One region of the Halomonas sp. KM007 genome, then DNA from elsewhere that is predicted to be linked to it. Evidence: riboswitches for the same ligand, from Rfam matches in the RefSeq annotation. Region 1 holds a riboswitch; each other region holds the start of a gene.
What was found. A riboswitch is a leader RNA that binds a small molecule or an ion and turns the genes downstream of it on or off. The one in region 1 is predicted to bind thiamine pyrophosphate.

Region 1 (6,243 bases):
CAACTTCGTGGGGCCGACCCTGTTTGCCAACGTCACGCCGGAGATGACCATCTACCGGGAAGAAATATTCGGTCCGGTGCTATGCGTAGTGGGGGTCGAGACCCTGGACGACGCCATCGACTTCATCAACGCCAACCCGAACGGCAATGGCACGTCGATTTTTACCAACTCGGGCTGGGTGGCACGCCGATTCGAAACCGATATCGACGTTGGTCAGATCGGTATCAACGTGCCGATTCCGGTGCCGGTAGCTTATTTCAGCTTCACCGGCTCTCGGGCTTCCAAACTGGGGGATTTGGGCCCCAACGGCAAGCAGGCCATCGCGTTCTGGACACAAACCAAGACGGTGACCGCGCGCTGGTTCGAGCCCGAGAACGTCTCCAGCGGGATCAATAGCACGATCGCTCTGTAGAAATCCGCTTGAAGAGTGGGTGACACGTCAGAAGTCTTCTTCCCGATGGAAGAAGATTTCTGCTATTCAAACGGGCTCGAACAGTGGCAGGCTGTCGCGCAGGAGCTGCTCGATAGGCTCAAGTTGGCTTTCATGCAGCACCAGAAGGTAGGGAGCATCCGGCTCATCGTTCAGCGGGGCCAGCAGGGCAAATTCGCCCTCTTCGAGATGGAACTCATGGATTTCGCGCAGCCCGTGGGGCGTTTCGCACTGAGAGCAGCGGTAAGTATCGTCTTCGCCATAGACCAGGCGATGATACATCTTGAACAGCGTGTAAAGCGCCAGCCCCCCTTCGAACGCTGGCCAGCGAGCAGGCGTTTCGCGGATATCCTCGTTCAGGGTCAGGCCTTCGGCTTCGGCACCTGCAATGGCGTCGGCCAGCGGCGCTGCCAGGATGGTACTGCCATCGGCAGGTAGCGGCGCGTTCTGTCGATTGGCCGCTGCAAAACGCGCAGCAGCGGCATGGAAATCTGCCAAACTGTTCAGGTGGAAATCAGCATGTTGCAGGTCTTCTGGCTCGAAGCCGCCGTTCTCCCAACCGTGAATCACCCGTAACGTGATTTGACCATGAGCGATAGGGCGAGCCAGCAAAGTATGAAGCATGATGCGGATATGCAACTGACGCTCATCCGTATCGTTTTCGAACGCACGGTAGGGGTCCGCGAACAATGCATGCAAACGCCCTGGCGTGTGCTCTCTTGCTTCAGAATAAGACATGGTGGTTTCCCTGTTCCAGACGCCGCTTGGCTCAACGCTGACGGCTCTTGTGAAATATGCTCAGCAAGAGTATGGCGAGCCTCAAGGTGTAATGAAAGCCTAAAGAGTTAGCATTTTGTTAACCATAAAGACGTATTGAAGATGACGGTCATCAACATAACAAGAAAGAGGTAAACATGTCTGCGTCATTAAGCCGATTTAATATCCCCGAGAGCCTGGACGACCTGCCTGACGACATTCGCAAGGCCATGTTGGCGGTGCAGGAAAAAGCCGGGTTCGTGCCCAATGTGTTTCTCATGCTGGCGCATCGCCCAGCGGAATTTCGCGCTTTCTTTGCCTACCACGATGCATTGATGGAGCGGGAATCCGACACCTTGACCAAGGCAGAAAAGGAAATGATCGTGGTCGCCACCAGCGCTCGCAATCGCTGCCTATACTGCGTCGTGGCGCATGGCGCGCTGGTACGCATCTACAGCAAAGACCCTCTGCTGGCCGACAACGTGGCCATCAACCACCACACAGCGGGGCTGAGCGAGCGCCACCTGCGCATGCTCGATTTTGCGCTGCACAGCGCCATCGAGCTGGGGGAGTTGACGCCGCAGTGGCAAACCCGGTTGGCGGAAGTGGACTTTACCCTGGAAGACTGCTGGGACATCGGTGCCATCGCCGCCTTTTTTGGCATGTCGAATCGTTTGGTCACCCTGGCGGGAACCCCTCCTAATCCAGAGTTCTATCTCATGGGGCGCGTGCCGAAACCAGCCTAGGCCATGGTTCAGGACGCATTGTAACGCTTTACCAGGGTTCCCCTTTCAGTGAAGATACCGCCTTCATTCATTCACTGTCGCCAGGGGAGCCCATTACGGGCTGAGAATGCGCGTCACGCAGACCCTGGAACCTGATCCGGTTAATACCGGCGGAGGAAGCGCGACATGCCGTACCTGACGTCTGCTGTGCTGGGCGCAGCGCTGTGCTGCTTTGCTTTTTTAGGCCTTCGGGCACGTTTTGGGGGAGGCTCGCTGGATGACTATGTCACGGCGCGCAACTCACAGACGGCAACCACCCTGGGGCTCTCTTTTCTGGCGTCGGGGATGGGGGCCTGGATTCTCTTCGCGCCTCCTGAAATCGGCGCGTTCGTGGGGCCGGTGGCTCTGTTGGGCTATGCCTTGGGGTCGGCGCTGCCCTTTCTGGTGCTGGGGCTCTACGGGCCCAGAATACGTCGGGCGCTGCCAGGCGGGCGCAGTATCGCCGAGTTCGCCGAGGTGTGTTACGGGAAAGGGGTCCGCCACTGTGTCACGCTGGCCTCCGTGGCGTACATGGGGTGTTTCCTGGCGGCTGAACTGACGGCCATCGGTGCCATTACCGCGCTACTGTCAGATGTTCCACCTGCCTGGGTCATCATTGGCGTAGCGCTGACGACCCTCGTCTATACTGTTCTGGGTGGCCTGCGAGCCAGTTTGGCCACCGACCGCTGGCAGGCTTGGCTACTGTTGATCCTGCTATGTGCCGTGGCGGGCGTAACGTTATGGCGCTTGCCTGCCATGCCCAATGACGTGGCGTTGCCGGCCTTGCCCATGGGAGCTTCGCTGAGCGTGGCATTGACACTGATCATTGCCGTGACCGCAGCCAACCTGTTCCATCAGGGCTATTGGCAGCGGCTGTGGGCGGCTCAGGATAGCGCCAGTCTTGGCCGTGGGGCATGGCTGGGAGGCGGCATGACGGTGGCCGTGGTCATGGTCATCGGTGGAGTCGGCATGATGGCAGCGCTGAGCGGTGTGAACCTCGGCGAGCCGCCGATGCCCTTTTTTGCCCTGTTGGCAGAGGCTCCTGTCTGGATCACGCTACCGGCCCTGGTGCTGGCCGTGACGCTGGTGACCTCCAGCGTGGATACGTTGCAAAACGGCATTGCGTCGCTGTGGGCAACGGGAGAGCAGCCACATGCCTTGAACAAGGCACGCTGGATCACGGTACTGCTGATGGTACCGGTGATTCTCATCGCCTTGCAGGGGCTTTCGGTACTGAGACTGTTCCTGATTGCCGATTTGCTGTGTGCGGCCATCGTGGTGCCAGTGCTGCTGGGCCTGTGGCAGCGCATGACGCCACTGGCGGCCATCAGTGGTGGTGTAGCGGGCCTGGTGGGGGCGGTATTGCCGGGCTGGCTGGGTCAAGGCTCCTTGATGGCGGGCATCATGGCTGCCACGTTTCCTGGCAGTATTCCCACCCTCGGGCCCTTCCTGGGAGCGCTGCTGCTCTCTAGTCTGGTCAGCGTCATCGTGGCCTGGAGCACTCCTGTGGGTAAGCGGTGACAAAAAAAATCAAGGCGTTAGGCAGGCTCACAAGTTTCACGTTATGATGTTCAGGGGGTGTTAACGACATTAGGTGTAACGACCATGAGCCACCTGTTGCCATCGAATGAAGCGCTGCGTATTGCCGCCTTGCAAGAGCTGGCGTTGTTGGACACCCCCAATGAGCCGGTATTCGATCGAGTCACTCGGTTGGTGACGGTCCTGCTGGGGGTCCCTCAATCTACCGTCACGCTGGTGGATACCGACCGCCAGTGGTTCAAGTCTCAGGTTGGGCTGGAACTTTCGGAAACGCCGCGCGACGTGGCGTTCTGTGCCTATACCGTGCTGGCGGAAGCGCCGCTGGTCGTCAACGATGCGCTTCAGGATCCGCGCTTCGCCAGCAACCCTTATGTCATCAAACCCGACGGCATACGCTTTTATGCCGGAATCCCTCTGAAAACCACCCAAGGTCTGGTATTGGGCTCCCTGTGTGCCATGGATTCGCGCCCTCGCGAACTGAGCCCCCAGGAGTTCACTGCGTTGCAAGACCTGGCCGATGTGGTGTCCGGTGAAATTCATTTGCGCGAGCGCTTGATACAGGAAGAGAAGCGTAATGCCAGTTTCAAACGTGACCTCACCGCGCTGCACAACAGCCTGGAACAGCAGATAGAGCGGCGTACCCGCGAGCTCAATCTGGTCATCGAGTCGGCCTACGACGCCTACCTGAGCATCGACGACCGTGGCCGTATTCTGGACTGGAACCACGCAGCGCATACCATGTTCGGCTGGTCGCGCAAGGAGGCGTTGACTCGTCCCATTACCGACCTGATGTTTCCTGCTGGCGTGCCTCGGGAAGACGATGCTTCACCCATCGAGTGGGAAGCACGGCGTCGAGACGGAGGACGTTTGCCGGTAGAAATACGCCACAAACGCTACGAGCTCAATGGGCGTTGGCGGCGCTGCCTGTTCATTCACGACATCACCGAGCGGCAGCAGCTGGCACGCCTGCGTGACCAGGAGGCCAGGCAGGATGCCTTGACCGAGTTGCCCAACCGCCGAGCCCTCGACGAACGCTTGCCTGAGGCCATGGCGCGGGCGATGAGCTATTGCGAGACATCGCCAATCGCCTCAAAACCGCCGTGCGTGAAACGGACTTCGTGGCCCGTTGGGCAGGGGACGAGTTCGTCCTGGTGCTGGAGAATATAGAGAACGATGCCATCGCACCGCTGGCGCAGAAGTTGATCCAGCTCATTGAAGTCCCCCTATCCATAGGCGATACCGTGCTCAAGGTCAGCACCAGTATCGGTATTGCAGAGTATGTCCCCGGGGCAGAAGAAACCCCGCAAGAGTTGTTGAAGCGAGCCGATGTGGCGATGTACGAAGCCAAGCGAGCCGGCAAGGCGCAAACGCGCTTGGCAAGCCCTGTGCTGCCTTCACCCGACGCCAGTTAATTCAAGGAAAGCACATGATTCGATGTCTGATGACCACACCAGAGGGAGAAGTGCGCGAAGGCGACCTCTCGCTGATCGATGTCTGGAAACGCCAGGAGGGCGCGCATATCTGGGTCGATATGCAGGGCGAAAGTGAAGCCAGCGAGCGCGAGGTGCTCGAGGGATTTTCCTGCCATCCCATGGCGATTCAGGATGCCCACAAGGTGCGTCATCCTCTGTGGTGATCTGGTGGATGGCTACATCTCGATTTCATCGCATCAGCTGAATATCACCATGGTGTGGTTGCATAGCGCAAACAGCGTGGGGAAAAAAGCCGAGGCAGAGAGGCCAAACAGCAATGCCCCTGTACAGGCACCCACCAGGAAGGTGCCTATCAGGTGGTGGAAAATATCTTGAGTGATCGGCACGCCCAGCCTGCGCCGGTCAAGGAGTAACGTCATCGCCGAGGTCCAGGTAACCGGCCTGTTCGATACGCGTCCAGACGGGCGCTTTCTCTGCGTCGGTCATGCTGCCCCAGCAGGCAATCTCATCCAGAGTGCGCCCGCAGCCGCTGCACAGCGCCGTCTCGGGGTTGATCTGGCAAATATGGCGGCAGGGTGACACAGGACGAGGCTGGTTGGGCATGGGGGCATGGTATCCGGTTCGAAATGGGGGAGGTTCACAGTGGGCGTCAACCCAGCGGCACTTTACCACGCAGTGACTTGATCTTGCCTTTGCGGGTCTTGTGGTCCACCCGCCGCCGCTGGGAGCCTTTGGTAGGCTTGGTAGGGCGGCGTGTCTTCGGCGTACGGGCCACGCTTTGAATCAACGCCTGCAAGCGGCTCAAGGCGTCTTCCTTGTTCAGCTCCAGCGTGCGAAAGCTCTGTGCCTTGATGATGACCACGCCCTCTTTGCTGATCCGCTGGTCGGACAGCGCCATCAGCCGCTCCTTGTAGGTAGGGGGCAGCGTCGAGCGCGCAATGTCGAAGCGCAGATGCACGGCAGAGGCGACTTTATTGACGTTCTGGCCGCCCGCCCCTTGGGCGCGAATCTGGCTGATATCGATTTCCCAATCGGCCAGCGTGACGCTATTGGAAATAGTGAGCATTCAATTCTCTGGTACCCTAATGAGTCTATAAGGCTAGCACACTTGACAGCCGCACGGCTCCACGGCCTGGTAACAGGCGGTCCCTACGACAATGAATACCTCTTACGCAAAGAGAGGTCATTTTTCTGATGAGTGAGCGGCTTCATGGGAAGCAGCGCTGGTCCCATGGCCTGATAAGGAGTCTGCATGGATACCCTGCTGGAAACCTCACCACTGAGTGCCGGAACACTGTATCGTCTGCTGTCGGGCAGTATT
Region 2 (6,243 bases), 1.6 Mb from region 1:
CACGCTGGCTTCGGTACCGCTGGCCTCGATCAGGCGGGTAAGAAAGCCCTCGAACATCAGGCCATTGATGAGCACCACGTCTGCCTGCGCCACCTGGCGAACGTCGGCGGGGGTGGGCTCGTAAACGTGGGCGTCGTCGTTGGCGCCCACGATGCTGGTCAGCGCGATGCGTTCACCACCGACCTGGCGGGCCAGGTCTTCGATGATCGAGAACGAGGCCACCACGTTCAGGGTGGGCTCATCGGCCATGGCGTTCAGGCTGCCCAGCGCCAACATGCCTGCCGCCAGCAGAGGAGGTACGCGTTTCAACAGACCCACGGTGAGGCTCCTTGATTGAGTATATATGTTATAACATAACAATAAAGGGGCCGAACATCAAAGAGACCGAACATCCAGTGGGTTGCTCCCCCCGCCCGCAGGCGGGGGGAGAGCGGTCACACCTCCTGGTATAGCTCGCTGCCTTCCCGGCGGAACTTCTCCGCCTGCTCCTGCATGCCGCGCTTCACCGCCTCGGCGTCGCTTTCGCTGGCGTTTTCCGGGGTGCGGTCGCGATAGGTGTCGCGCACTTCCTGGCTGATCTTCATCGAGCAGAACTTCGGCCCGCACATGGAGCAGAAGTGGGCCACCTTGGCGGAATCCTTCGGCAGGGTTTCATCGTGGAATTCCCGGGCGGTGTCCGGGTCCAGGCCCAGGTTGAACTGGTCTTCCCAGCGGAACTCGAAGCGCGCCTTGGAGAGCGCGTTATCGCGCCGCTGCGACGCGGGGTGGCCCTTGGCCAAATCCGCTGCGTGGGCGGCAATCTTGTAGGTGATGATGCCGGTTTTCACGTCATCCTTGTTGGGCAGGCCCAGGTGCTCTTTCGGCGTCACGTAGCAGAGCATGGCGCAACCAAACCAGCCAATCATCGCCGCCCCAATGCCAGAGGTAATGTGGTCGTAGCCGGGGGCGATATCCGTCACCAGCGGGCCGAGGGTATAGAAGGGCGCTTCGTCGCAGTACTCCAGCTGCTTGTCCATGTTCTCTTTCACCAGGTGCATGGGCACGTGGCCGGGGCCTTCGATCATCACCTGCACGTCGTGCTTCCAGGCAATATGGGTGAGTTCGCCCAGGGTTTTCAGCTCCGCCATTTGCGCTTCGTCGTTGGCATCGGCAATGGAGCCGGGGCGCAGGCCGTCGCCCAGCGAGAACGCCACATCGTACTGCTTGCAGATCTCGCAGATCTCCTCGAAGTGGGTGTACAGGAAGCTCTCCTGATGGTGATACAGGCACCACTTCGCCATGATGGAACCGCCACGGCTGACGATACCGGTGACGCGGTTGGCGGTGAGCGGCACGTAACGCAGCAGTACCCCGGCGTGGATAGTGAAGTAATCCACCCCCTGTTCCGCCTGCTCGATCAGCGTATCGCGGAAGATCTCCCAGGTGAGGTTTTCGGCAATGCCGTTGACCTTCTCCAGCGCCTGATAGATGGGCACCGTGCCAATCGGCACCGGCGAGTTGCGGATGATCCACTCGCGGGTTTCATGGATGTTCTGGCCGGTGGAGAGATCCATGATGGTATCCGCACCCCAGCGGATGCCCCAGGTCATCTTGTCCACTTCCTCTTCGATGGAAGAGGTGACCGCCGAGTTGCCCAGGTTGCCGTTGATCTTCACCAGGAAGTTGCGGCCAATGATCATCGGCTCGCTTTCCGGGTGGTTGATGTTGTTGGGAATGATCGCCCGGCCACGGGCCACCTCATCGCGCACGAACTCCGGCGTGATCTCCTTGGGCAAGCTGGCGCCAAAGCTCTGGCCTGCATGCTGATGGCCCAGAATGCGCTCTACCTCTGCCGTACCCAACGCCTGGCGGCGCTGGTTTTCACGCAGGGCGATGAACTCCATTTCCGGCGTGATGATGCCCTGGCGGGCGTAGTGCAGCTGGGTCACGTTCTTGCCCGCTTTCGCGCGGCGGGGTGTGCGGGTCAAATCAAAGCGCAGCTGGGCAAGGGTGGGGTCGTTGGCGCGGCGCTGGCCGTACTGGCTGGTAGGGCCATCCAAAAACTCGGTGTCGTTGCGCTCTTCGATCCAGGCCCGGCGCAGCTCTGGCAGGCCCTGGCGCAAATCGATGCGGGCGTTGGGGTCGGTGTAGGGGCCGGAAGTGTCGTACACCAACAGCGGCGGGTTCTGCTCATCCACGCCGCTGGTTTTGGTGGGCGAGAGGGTGATTTCCCGAAACGGCACGCGAATATCCGGCCGTGAGCCTTCCACGTACACCTTGCGCGAGCCGGGCAGTGGGGCCACGGCGGCGGCATCGACCTGGGCGGTTTCGGCTAAAAAGTGGGCGGTTTTGCTTTTGACGGTCTTGGTCATGACGGTTGCTCTATGTTGTAGGAGGTTATTCAGAAAGGTCTAAACCCATCTGCCAGAAGTCGATTTCCAGGCGGGTGGCATCGCGGAAGATCTTGCTCAGCTCAGCAAAACGGGCAGGGGTGACGTCCGCCAGGCGGACATCGAGCCACGCAAGCTCCGCCTGCATGGCGGCCTGGAACTCCTCGCTTTCGTACATGGCGATCCAGGCATCGAAGGGGTTTTGCGCGCCGCGCAGCGTAGAGGGCTGCGCGTTCAGCCAGTTGGCGATTTCGCCGTAGCCCACCAGGCACGGGGCCAGCGCCACGTGCAAATCGAGCAGGTCGCCGCGATTGCCGGTATCCAGCACATAGCGGGTGTAGGCCAGCGTGGCGCGGGCTTCGGGGAGTTCGGCAAGCTCCTGTTCGCTGATGCCCCACTCTTGGCAAAAGCCCACGTGCAGGCCCAGCTCCACATCCACGATGGCTTTCAGGCCCTCGTGGGCCTGGCGCAGATCCGCCAGGGTGGGGCTTTTGTAGGCGGCCAGCGCGTAGGCGCGGGCGAAGTGGATCAAGAACAGGTAATCCTGCTTCAAGTAGTGGCGAAACGACGCCTCAGGCAGCGTGGCATTGCCCAGTTGGCGCACGAAATCGTGCTCGATGTAGGCGCGCCAATCGTTCTGGCAAGCGGTGGTGAGATCGGTAAAGCGGTAGCCCATATTGGATGCCTCCGGTGGTACAGCGAACCGGCGCACGGGCGTAGGGAGAGTGAGTTGGGGCAAGGTATCAGGTGAACACGGCGCACCCCAACCACCGCTTGATTCCTACGCCGGTACTAGCCGGATCAGGTTCAACGGGCCCCGCCGTGACGACTTGCTGTAGCAGCCAGCCGTATAGCGATCTCAGCCGGTTCCACCGGCACCCCGTCAAGCAGTATTCAGCGCAGTGTAGGAGGCGAGAGGGGGAGATGCAAGGGGCGTTAGCTTCTAGGGTCTCCCCATTTTCCGGCGTGTCATCGGCATAGTCCTCCTGAGGAGGTGAACAAGTCTGGTATTCGTGCCTCGGCGCCTGGCGCTCTTCTCCAAAGGGGTAGAAAACACTTCGGCCCTGAGCAAACAGACGTTGCCAGCCCCGCTGCAGGCTATAGAACGGGAATATCAGCCGGCGGTGTCGCTTCTGACGTTGCGCGTGCCGCACCAACTCCGGCGCTCGGTCCTGATAGGCCGCAAGCAGTGCCCAGGCCAGGCTGGCCAGCGCCACCAGGTTCTGCAGCGTCGTGAAACGGCGCGCCTGGACACCCTCCAGGTCGAACCCCTGCTTGGTGAACCGGTACCCCTCCTCGCAGGCCCAGCGATCCAGGTAAGCCTGAATCATCCGCTCGCCTTGGCGGCGACCACGCACCGGGCGCGTCGTCACCAGCACCAGGCGCTCCGACTTCTCATGATCGACAACGATCATCCACAGCGGCGTCTCCGGATGCTCCCGCAGTGTGACCTTGGTGATGCCGAACCGCACCGGGATATGCTGCCCACGGCGCAAATGGCCGCGGTGCTTCAGTGGCAGATCTCGGGCAATCTGCTGCGACGTCTTGGCGGTATCTCGCCACTGCCAGAAGCGCTGATTGGCGGCCCGGACCAGCACATGACGCTCGGCGCGCAGCCAGGCATCCCACAGCCGCCCTCGATCGCCGCCACGATCGATGACCCACAGTGGCCGGCCCTCCACATGGCGCTGCACGGTATCCATCACGCTCAGGATATCGGTGTTTTCACTGCGGTAGCCGCCGCGAGCCGGCGATAGCAGCCGCGTGAGCAGTGGCCAGGTGGTGCCCCGCTTCAGGTCGCGTGCCACCACGCTGATCAGCGGATAACCGCCGACGATCTCGCCGGTATCACCGTCGCGAACGCGGGTTCGGTATTCACTGGTCGGGGCACCATCCCGGTTCAGGTCGCCCGGATCGATGGCCAGCACCATGTCATCGGTGATATAGGGCGTGATCCGCTGGAGCTGCAGTTGCTCCGCGGCCCAGGCAAGCTCGCTGTGCCGGGACAGCATGCGCGACAACCGCTTCTGCGTGTGGTGTAGCCGACAGGGTTCCTTCAAGGCGCGGGCGATCTCGGCCTGGCGCAAACTACCGCTGGCCAGGATGCCAAAGAGCGTTTCTGCCGCCAGCTTCACGACGGGTCGAGCGAGGTGATCCGACAGGTCGTCACACCAGTCGATCAGGCGAGCTTTCCATTTGGCGCGGTCTTTGGCATCTTGAAGCATCGGGGTTTTCCTTTTGGTTCATGGTGTTAGGGGTAACAACATGATACCGGCGGGAAAGCCCCGATCTCGTTGATAGCACTGAAATTTTCAACGCTATTCAGGCAGTTACAGCACCACCTGTGGAAAAGTGGGGAGACGCTAGGCGTTAGCTTGATCGAACACACGGGCTTCATGGAAGCATAACTGCCCTTCACTAACCCAATGGACTTCTGACCCAGTGCGCGACAAGCCCCGCCGTTCAGAGGTTGTCGCAAATCTCCTAACGACTCAAAACTAAACCTATACACAACGATGTCGATGGCTGGACGACATCATCACGCACGCCCTGGGAGGCGCGATCTTTTTCTTTGTTGCTAGGTAAGGTAATCCCAGGCATCCCCACAACCACTCCCAGAGATGATGACAAAGGCTCAGCGCTACAGCGCGAGCCAAGTTGTAAGCCAGGGCATGCAAGGAAAACTCGCGTTTGACACCCGCCAGCCCACGGCGCCGGAAGCGAGACAGTCCCTGTTGCTGACGTAGCGCTGAAAACACTGGCTCGACCATGGCCTTTCGCTGCCGGAAGACCGCTTGGGCTCCCGGGTGGGTCATGATTTGTTGCAATGCCAGGCGTGCTTCGTCCTCCGGGTAATGTTTGATTCGGCGCCCCCGGACCGAACGGGTACAAGCAATCCGTTGCGGACAGCCCTCGCAGGCATTGCAGGCATAAACCGTTTGCTCACGCGAGCGTACCGACGCGTTTATATGACTGATGCGCTGAAGCCGCTGCCCCGCTGGACAGTAGTAAACATCCTGTTCGGCATCGTAAGTGAATAGGTTTTTATGATACAGGCCCTTCGCTTTGTCAGTGGTACTGGGCCTGGGCGGGCAAAGCAGGCTGACATCACGCGCCAGTGTCGCGTTAATAACGCCATCATCAAAATAGCCGGCATCCAGCAGAAGCTCGCGTGGGATCTTGGGTTCCACGCGCTCGCTCTGATCGATCAGCTCACCCACCACTCGCGTCTCGCTTGTGGGATCCACAGCGTGTGCCACGATGATGCGTGCCTCATTGGCCAGGACGGAGGGCGTATAAGCCGGCGCAAAACCGCGTCCACGCTTCTGTCGCTGCATGGCGGCCTCTGGCTCCGTCAGGCTGACACGAACCGTATCGGTACGCTTGCCATGGCGACGTCGTGCCGCGATCCTCGCATCAAACACCTGCTCACAGGCGTGCGCTCTATCCAGCTGCTGCTGAGTCTCGTCCTGTTGCTCCGGAAGAGCCTGCTGATGGCCGATCCGGGCCTTACTGACTCGAGCACGCACGGCCTCCTCCTTGAGCAGACGATAGTGAGAGCAGGCCGCTTCGATGACGGTTCCGTCACCCGCCAGGCAGGCTGTCGATGTTCCGGACCTGGCGAGAACGGTGCGTGTCAGCGCTTCGAAAAATGTCTGTGACAGCGCCTGTTCATGCAAGCAGATGAAGCGTCCGATGTTGGCATGATCGGGGGCAATGCCTCCGGTCACCCACATGGCACCCAAATCCACACGTGCCAGCCGCTCCAACGCGCGCAGCGATGAGACCCCCTGCATGATCCCGTAGAGAATCAACCCCATCATAGCTCGTGGCGCATAGGGTGCGCGCCCTGTGGTGGCATATCGGTCCTCGA
Region 3 (6,243 bases), 740 kb from region 1:
GGCACCCAAGCGCCGTGGTCCATGCCGCGCTCCACGAGTCTGGCACCGAGCGTGTTGCCCAGCGTTGCGGCCAGGGCTGGGTCCCCCGGTGCCGGGTACTGCACGGCGAACAACGCCGCCGGAAAACCGCCAAAATCGTGGAGGGTCTCGGGGTGAGCGCTCTGACTGATGAGCAGCTCCGGCGTTTCCCAGTGGGCTGAGACCACGACGATGGCCTTGGGGCGAAGCGTCTGGCCCAGCTCACGCAGGAACTGGTGAGCGGGCGTGGGGGTCAGCGCCAGCATGGGCGAGCCGTGAGAGATAAACAGGCTAGGTAACATAAGGCACCTCGATGTGTGGCCTGCCAGCGTAGGGACGCCAGCAGGCCAGTGGCTCACGCGAAGCGGCGTGCAACGACCAGGCTGCCGCTGCCAAGGCCGGCTTGCACGACCAGTGCAATGGCCCAGAATACCGGGAATTCCCAGCCGCCGCCCGGGTTGGAAAAGAGCCAGCCGTTACCGATATGTACCCAGGCGGCTCCCAGCAAAACCGGTACCAGGGCCAGGCTGACCCAGCGCGTATAGATACCCAGCAGCAGGGCCAGGCCTCCGCCGACTTCCGCCGCAATGGTCAGGTAGGCCAGAAAGCCTGGCAGGCCCAGCGACTCAAAATAGCCGACCGTTCCAGGCAGGGTGAACACGAATACTTTCAACAGCCCGTGGGCCAGGGTCATGATACCCAGGCTGATGCGCAGCAGGGCAGTGGCATGCAGGTGTGATGCTTGAGTCGTCAGTGTCGTCGTCATGGTGTTCTCTCGTGGTCGTCGGCATCCCCTCTGGATGCGATGACGCCACTTTACGACGACTGCCTGTCTGGATAATCCCTGCTTTTGGCACTTCACTGTTGCGCTGGGCGCGACAATCCCAGCGCCTTCTCCCAGGCGGGTGGGTCGCCCCAGGCAACCGTCAACTGGTCGATCAGGCGTGCCACTTTGGCAGGCAAAAACTGCCGGGCAGGATAGAGCGCGTGGATGTCCAGGTACGTGGGAGGTATCTCCTGCAATAGCGGCACCAGGCGGCCCTGGGCGATGCTTTCGGTCACCAGGAAGCTGGGCTGATGGGCGATACCTAGCCCGGCTTCCGCGGCATGGGTCAGCATATCGCCGTTATTGCTCTCCAGCGGTCCGTCGACACTCAACCACTGCTGCCCCACGCGCCAGTCGCCGCTGTTCTGGCCGCTGCGATAGCGTAGGCAACGATGGTCGGCCAGCGCCTCCAGGCGGGTGGGAGTGCCGTGCTGTGCCAGGTAGTCAGGAGAGGCGCAGAACACCATCTGGCAGCGTGCCAGGCGCTTGGCCACCAGGCTGGAATCCGGCAGGCTGCCAATGCGAATGGCCAGGTCGTATCCCTCTTCGAGCAGGTCTACACGGCGGTCATTGAGGTCCAGGCGCACCTCCAGGTGGGGATGATCCCGCATGAAGCGAGCCACCTCGGGAGCCAGGTAGCGAGTGCCAAAGCTCATGGGCCCGTTGATGCGCAGTCGTCCGCTCACGCTTTGAAGGCCGCTACCCACTTCATTGGCAGCCTCCTCCAGAGCCAGCAGGATCGCCTGTGCGCGGGCCAGATAGCGCTCGCCTGCTTCCGTCAGGTGCAGCCGCCGGGTGGTGCGCTGTATCAGCCGCGCGCCCAGCGATTCCTCGAGCGCCATGACCCGGCGCGATAGCAAGGTGCGCGAGAGGTCCAGGGCCTCCGCCGCCCGCGTGTAACTGCCCAACTCGGCCACCTTGACGAAGGCTGTCAGCTGGTCGAACTGGGTCATGACCTGAAGAACGCCTGGGCCGCCTGACGTGGGTCAGGATGGCCGCAAATGGCCGAGATCACCGCGAGCCCGTGGGCACCGGCGGCTTTCACCTGGGCGGCGTGCTCGGCTTTCAAGCCACCGATGGCCACGCTGGGCAGCGGACAGGCACTGGCCAGTTGGGCCAGCCCGGTAAAACCGATGGGCTGCGCGTGGTCCTGCTTGCTCCCGGTGGCAAACACAGGCCCCAGCCCCACGTAATCCAGCAGCGCCACGGGGGCACGCTGCAACTGTTCCAGAGTATTGATGGAGAGCCCGATGATCGCCTGCTCGCCCAGTACCTGGCGGGCCTGCATCACGTCCGTATCGCTCTGGCCAACGTGCAAGCCGTCGGCACCGCTGGCGTGCGCCACGTTCAGCCGGTCATTGATGATCAGCGGCACTCCGCTACCTGCCAGCACTTCCTTGAGACGCTTGGCCTGGGCAATCATGGCCTCGTCGCTGGCCTGCTTGTCGCGTAGCTGGACCAGCGTGACGCCTCCTGCCACGGCGGCTTCCACGGTACGTTCCAGGCCCGTGGAGGCGCATAGCTGAGCATCCGTGACCAGGTAGAGCGTAAGATCAACCGACATGTAGGGTCTCCGAGTGAGGTAGTGCAGGCAGGTCATCTGCCGTGAGCGAGTACAGGGTATCCAGCAGCGCCACATAGAAACTGCCCGGCCCTTCGGCCTGCTGCCCGGCGTGGCTGCCTGCCAGATTAAAGTAGGTCAGGGCGCCGAGCGTGGCGGCCAGCGGGGCGTGACGGTTGGCCGCCACGAAACCGGCGACCAGCGCGCTGAGCCCGCAGCCCAGGGTGGTTACCCGTGGCATCAGCGGGTGGCCGCCGGTCAAACGATACAGCGACTGGCCATCGGTGACGATATCGGTGGCCCCGGTCATGGCGACGACACAGTGATACCGACGCGCCAGGGTGATGGCCGCTTGGGTGGCATCGTCGGTGCTGACCGTGGCATCCACGCCCCGGCCCTGGTGGGCAAGGCCGCTCAGCGCCATGATTTCCGAGGCATTGGCACGAATCACACTGGGCTGGTAAGCCAGCAGAGACAGGCAGGTTTGCTGGCGCAGCCGCGTAGCGCCCACGGCAACCGGGTCCAGCACCCAGGGCACCGCGTGGGCCTGGGCTGATTGGGCGGCCAGCTGCATGGCTTCGGCCCAAGGGGTAGAGAGCGTACCGATGTTGATCGAGAGCGCTCCCGCGATGGCGGTAAATTCCGCCACTTCTTCCTGGGCATGCAGCATGGCGGGGGAGGCCCCGGCGGCCAGCAGCAGGTTGGCGGTACTGTTCATGGCAACGTAGTTGGTGATGCAGTGAACCAGCGGGGTCTGGTCACGCAGCGCGAGCAGCGTCTCGCGTGGGCTGGGTAGGGTCATGACTTCCTCCCGGCAGGGAGGTGGTGAATGGAAGCACCACGACTCCCTACGCCGGTGCTATCCGGTTCAGGTTCAAAGGGTGCTTCTCAGCCGCGTCGCGGCGCCCCTGTCGTAGGCGTACTATCCTCGGCCAGGCGGGATGTGTAAAGCCAATGGTGCGGAAAGATCAGCGAAACGCGATGCGTGTGCCGTAGGTCAGCATTTCATCGGGCGTCATGGCGCTGCCCGAGACGCCGATCATCTCGTCGCCACACTGGTCGGAACAGGTCAATACGCCGTGGGTCAGCCCCAGTTGCCCGAGGGTGTCGCGGATTTCTCCGGTGCCCAGAAACGTGCTGACTTGCCCCTGTGCATTGCTCAGGTCCGAGACGCCGTGGGCATGATGAAAGCGGACCTTGTAGATGCCATCCATCGAGACGACCTCCACGATGGGGGAAAAGCCGTTCTGTAGCGCGTTGGCCAACTGCTTCAACGTCAGGCGATCATCTAGCGTCATTTCAATGTCGGTCATGACACACTCCCAGGCTAACGATACGCTGAATGTACAGCTGTAGAGACAGTAGTGTAGAAGAGTTGCATAGAAAATCCACTACGACCAATGCCTGGGGAAGCGCCCCGCGCGCTGGCAGGCCTAGTGCACTGCATCCAGGGCGTGTTGCTGTAGTTTGATCAGCGGAATGATGTCCAGCGTGCGTGCATTGGTGCCTGACAGAATCACCGGCGGGGCCAGACCGACCTCTGCGGCTTCTGCCCAACGGTGGGCACACAGGCACCAGCGATCACCGGGCCGCAGGCCAGGAAAGCCGTACTCGGGGCGCGGGGTGACCAGGTCATTGCCCTGCGCGCGGGAAAACGCCAGGAACTCCTCGGTGACCATGGCACATACCGAATGAATGCCCACATCGTCGGTGCCGACCCGGCAAAAGCCATCACGATAAAACCCCGTCTTGGGCGAGTGACAGCAGGGGGTGAGCGGCTCACCCAGTACATTGAGATCACGTGACATGCGGCCTCCTCAGGCAGGGGCTAGAATTATCGCAGCGCCGCCCTCATACATGACCCAAGGGGCGGTAACGGCGGATTCGATGGGGTTCGCGTTAGCAGCAGCCTAAAGCCTTGTACATGGTATGGGCTTCGTCAAAGTATTTACGTACCAAAGTGCCTACTTGGGCACCAATTGCCAGATACATCACGCAGCAACAGGAGAAAGTCATGTCGTTTTCAGGTGAACAGCATCCCGGTGTTGCCCCTGCGGCTCCCCAGACCCAAGGGTTTCGGTTGAATCACACCATGCTGCGGGTCAAGGACCCGGAGCGCGCGCTGGCGTTCTATTCCCGCGTATTTGGCATGCAGGTGCTGCGGCGGCTGGATTTCGAAGAAATGCAGTTCTCGCTCTATTTTCTGGCCAACGTGGAAGCCGACGACCAGGTGCCGGAGGACCAGAACGCTCGCACCGCCTGGACTTTCAGCCAGAAGGGCCTGCTGGAACTGACCCACAACTGGGGCACCGAAACCGAGCAGGACTTTGCCTACCACGACGGCAATGCCGAGCCCCAGGGGTTTGGCCACATCTGCTTCAGCGTGCCGGACCTGGAGGCCGCCCAGGCCTGGTTCGACGAGCACGATGTCACCTTCGTGAAGCGTGCCGACCAGGGCAAGATGAAAGACGTCATTTTCGTCAAGGACGCGGATGGCTACTGGATCGAAGTGATTCAGGCGGATCGCATGGCGGCATTGGGCGGCTAACATGGCACATTTGCTGTTCCGGTTGCGCCACGTGACCGATGAAGAGGCCATGGAAGTGCGCCAACTGCTGGATGAACACGGCTTCGACGTGTATGAAACCCAGGCGGGGTTTTTCCGCCTGGGGGTCGATGCCATCTGGCTGCGCAACCCGGCCCAGCGAGACGACGCCGAGGCGCTGCTGGCGCAGTACCAGGTCGAACGCCAGGCCAGCGTGCGAAAGGCCCACCAGGAAGCGCTGGCCCGCAACGAAGCGCCGACCTGGGGGCGGCGTTTACGGGAGCAGCCGATTCAGATCGCGCTGGTGATGGTCGCCGTGATCCTGATCGCGCTGCTGACCCTGCTGCCGTTCATTGGGCTGGCGCGTTAGTCTGGCACACCGCATCCGTCAGGTGCCCGCGTTTCATGTACATCATGACGCCGTGCTCACCGGCCCGCAGCGATGGGGTGGCCCCAGGTGGGTAGCGGCACCAGCTGCCCTGCGGGTATTCGTTGCCCGCCTCGTAGAGCGAGCCTTCCAGTACCAGCAGTTCCAGCCCGCCCGGTAGCGCAGGGTAGTCGATGGTCACCTCATGCTCCCAGCGTTCCAGGCTGACCCGCTCCTGCGCGTAGGTGTGCAGCATCTTGTAGCCGATGCCTGGCCGCCGGTCGGGCTGCCAGGGCAGGCGGTGGGCAGGAATGGCCAGCTGCAGCAGGTCGTTGTCATCGAATTGATGCAGCTTCACCAGAATCAGCGCACCCTCTTCGCCAATATGGGGCGTATGGCCAGTGCCAATGGGATTGCGCAGGTAGCTGCCCGCAGGGTAGCGGCCATGTTCGTCGGCAAATACGCCCTCCAGCACCAGAATCTCTTCACCGCCGCCATGGGTATGATGGCTGAACTGGCTGTGCGGCGCGTAACGTACCAGGCTGGTGGCGCGGGCGACTTCCTCGCCAATACGGTCCAGCATCATACGTTCCACGCCTGCACTGGGCGACGCGACCCAGTGATACTGCTCCGGCGTCATACAGGCAAAGTGGCTAAAATCGGCGTTCAGGCGCATGGGCTTGGCTCTTTGCAATGAGTGAGATGAGCAGGGAGAGGGGCTAGTCTCCTTTATCAGCGCTGCAAAACGCAATCTTCCCTCATGCTTGACCTCGTCATTTGCAAACAAACCGCCGCTCGAAAGCGGCGGTTTTTTCATTATGGGGAGTCGGTCAGCGCACTGAGAATATGGTGAGCCGTCTCGATACGCGCCTGATTGGGGTAGTTGCGGTTTGCCAGCATCACCATGGCGATCTGCTCGCTGGGCA

Region 2: it holds a riboswitch for thiamine pyrophosphate, as region 1 does, so the genes downstream of both, tenA (TenA family protein) here and RVM27_RS04095 (SLC5/6 family protein) in region 1, are expected to answer to the same signal.
Region 3: it holds a riboswitch for thiamine pyrophosphate, as region 1 does, so the genes downstream of both, thiM (hydroxyethylthiazole kinase) here and RVM27_RS04095 (SLC5/6 family protein) in region 1, are expected to answer to the same signal.

The regions. Positions count from the first base shown of each region.
Region 1 covers NZ_CP136131.1:868,713-874,955, reverse strand. Annotated here, with positions in the region: gene RVM27_RS04110 (CoA-acylating methylmalonate-semialdehyde dehydrogenase) at 1-412, shown strand, start outside; gene RVM27_RS04105 (hypothetical protein) at 479-1,168, opposite strand; gene RVM27_RS04100 (carboxymuconolactone decarboxylase family protein) at 1,345-1,932, shown strand; TPP riboswitch at 2,005-2,108, shown strand; gene RVM27_RS04095 (SLC5/6 family protein) at 2,098-3,471, shown strand; gene RVM27_RS04090 (GAF domain-containing protein) at 3,556-4,656, shown strand; gene RVM27_RS04085 (GGDEF domain-containing protein) at 4,590-4,901, shown strand; gene RVM27_RS04080 (hypothetical protein) at 4,916-5,125, shown strand; gene RVM27_RS04075 (hypothetical protein) at 5,159-5,341, opposite strand; gene RVM27_RS04070 (DUF1289 domain-containing protein) at 5,325-5,525, opposite strand; gene arfB (aminoacyl-tRNA hydrolase) at 5,572-5,988, opposite strand; gene RVM27_RS04060 (flavin reductase family protein) at 6,175-6,243, shown strand, end outside.
Region 2 covers NZ_CP136131.1:2,936,200-2,942,442, forward strand. Annotated here, with positions in the region: gene aztC (zinc ABC transporter substrate-binding protein AztC) at 1-318, opposite strand, end outside; gene thiC (phosphomethylpyrimidine synthase ThiC) at 435-2,351, opposite strand; gene tenA (TenA family protein) at 2,377-3,045, opposite strand; TPP riboswitch at 3,131-3,262, opposite strand; gene RVM27_RS13855 (hypothetical protein) at 3,383-4,126, shown strand; gene RVM27_RS13860 (IS1182 family transposase) at 4,874-6,243, opposite strand, start outside.
Region 3 covers NZ_CP136131.1:1,608,235-1,614,477, reverse strand. Annotated here, with positions in the region: gene RVM27_RS07480 (DODA-type extradiol aromatic ring-opening family dioxygenase) at 1-320, opposite strand, end outside; gene RVM27_RS07475 (DoxX family protein) at 374-784, opposite strand; gene RVM27_RS07470 (LysR family transcriptional regulator) at 877-1,797, opposite strand; gene thiE (thiamine phosphate synthase) at 1,794-2,408, opposite strand; gene thiM (hydroxyethylthiazole kinase) at 2,398-3,207, opposite strand; TPP riboswitch at 3,234-3,325, opposite strand; gene RVM27_RS07455 (hypothetical protein) at 3,374-3,718, opposite strand; gene RVM27_RS07450 (DUF2237 family protein) at 3,839-4,213, opposite strand; gene gloA (lactoylglutathione lyase) at 4,420-4,953, shown strand; gene RVM27_RS07440 (DUF6164 family protein) at 4,955-5,320, shown strand; gene RVM27_RS07435 (cupin domain-containing protein) at 5,301-5,993, opposite strand; gene ampC (serine hydrolase family protein) at 6,134-6,243, opposite strand, start outside.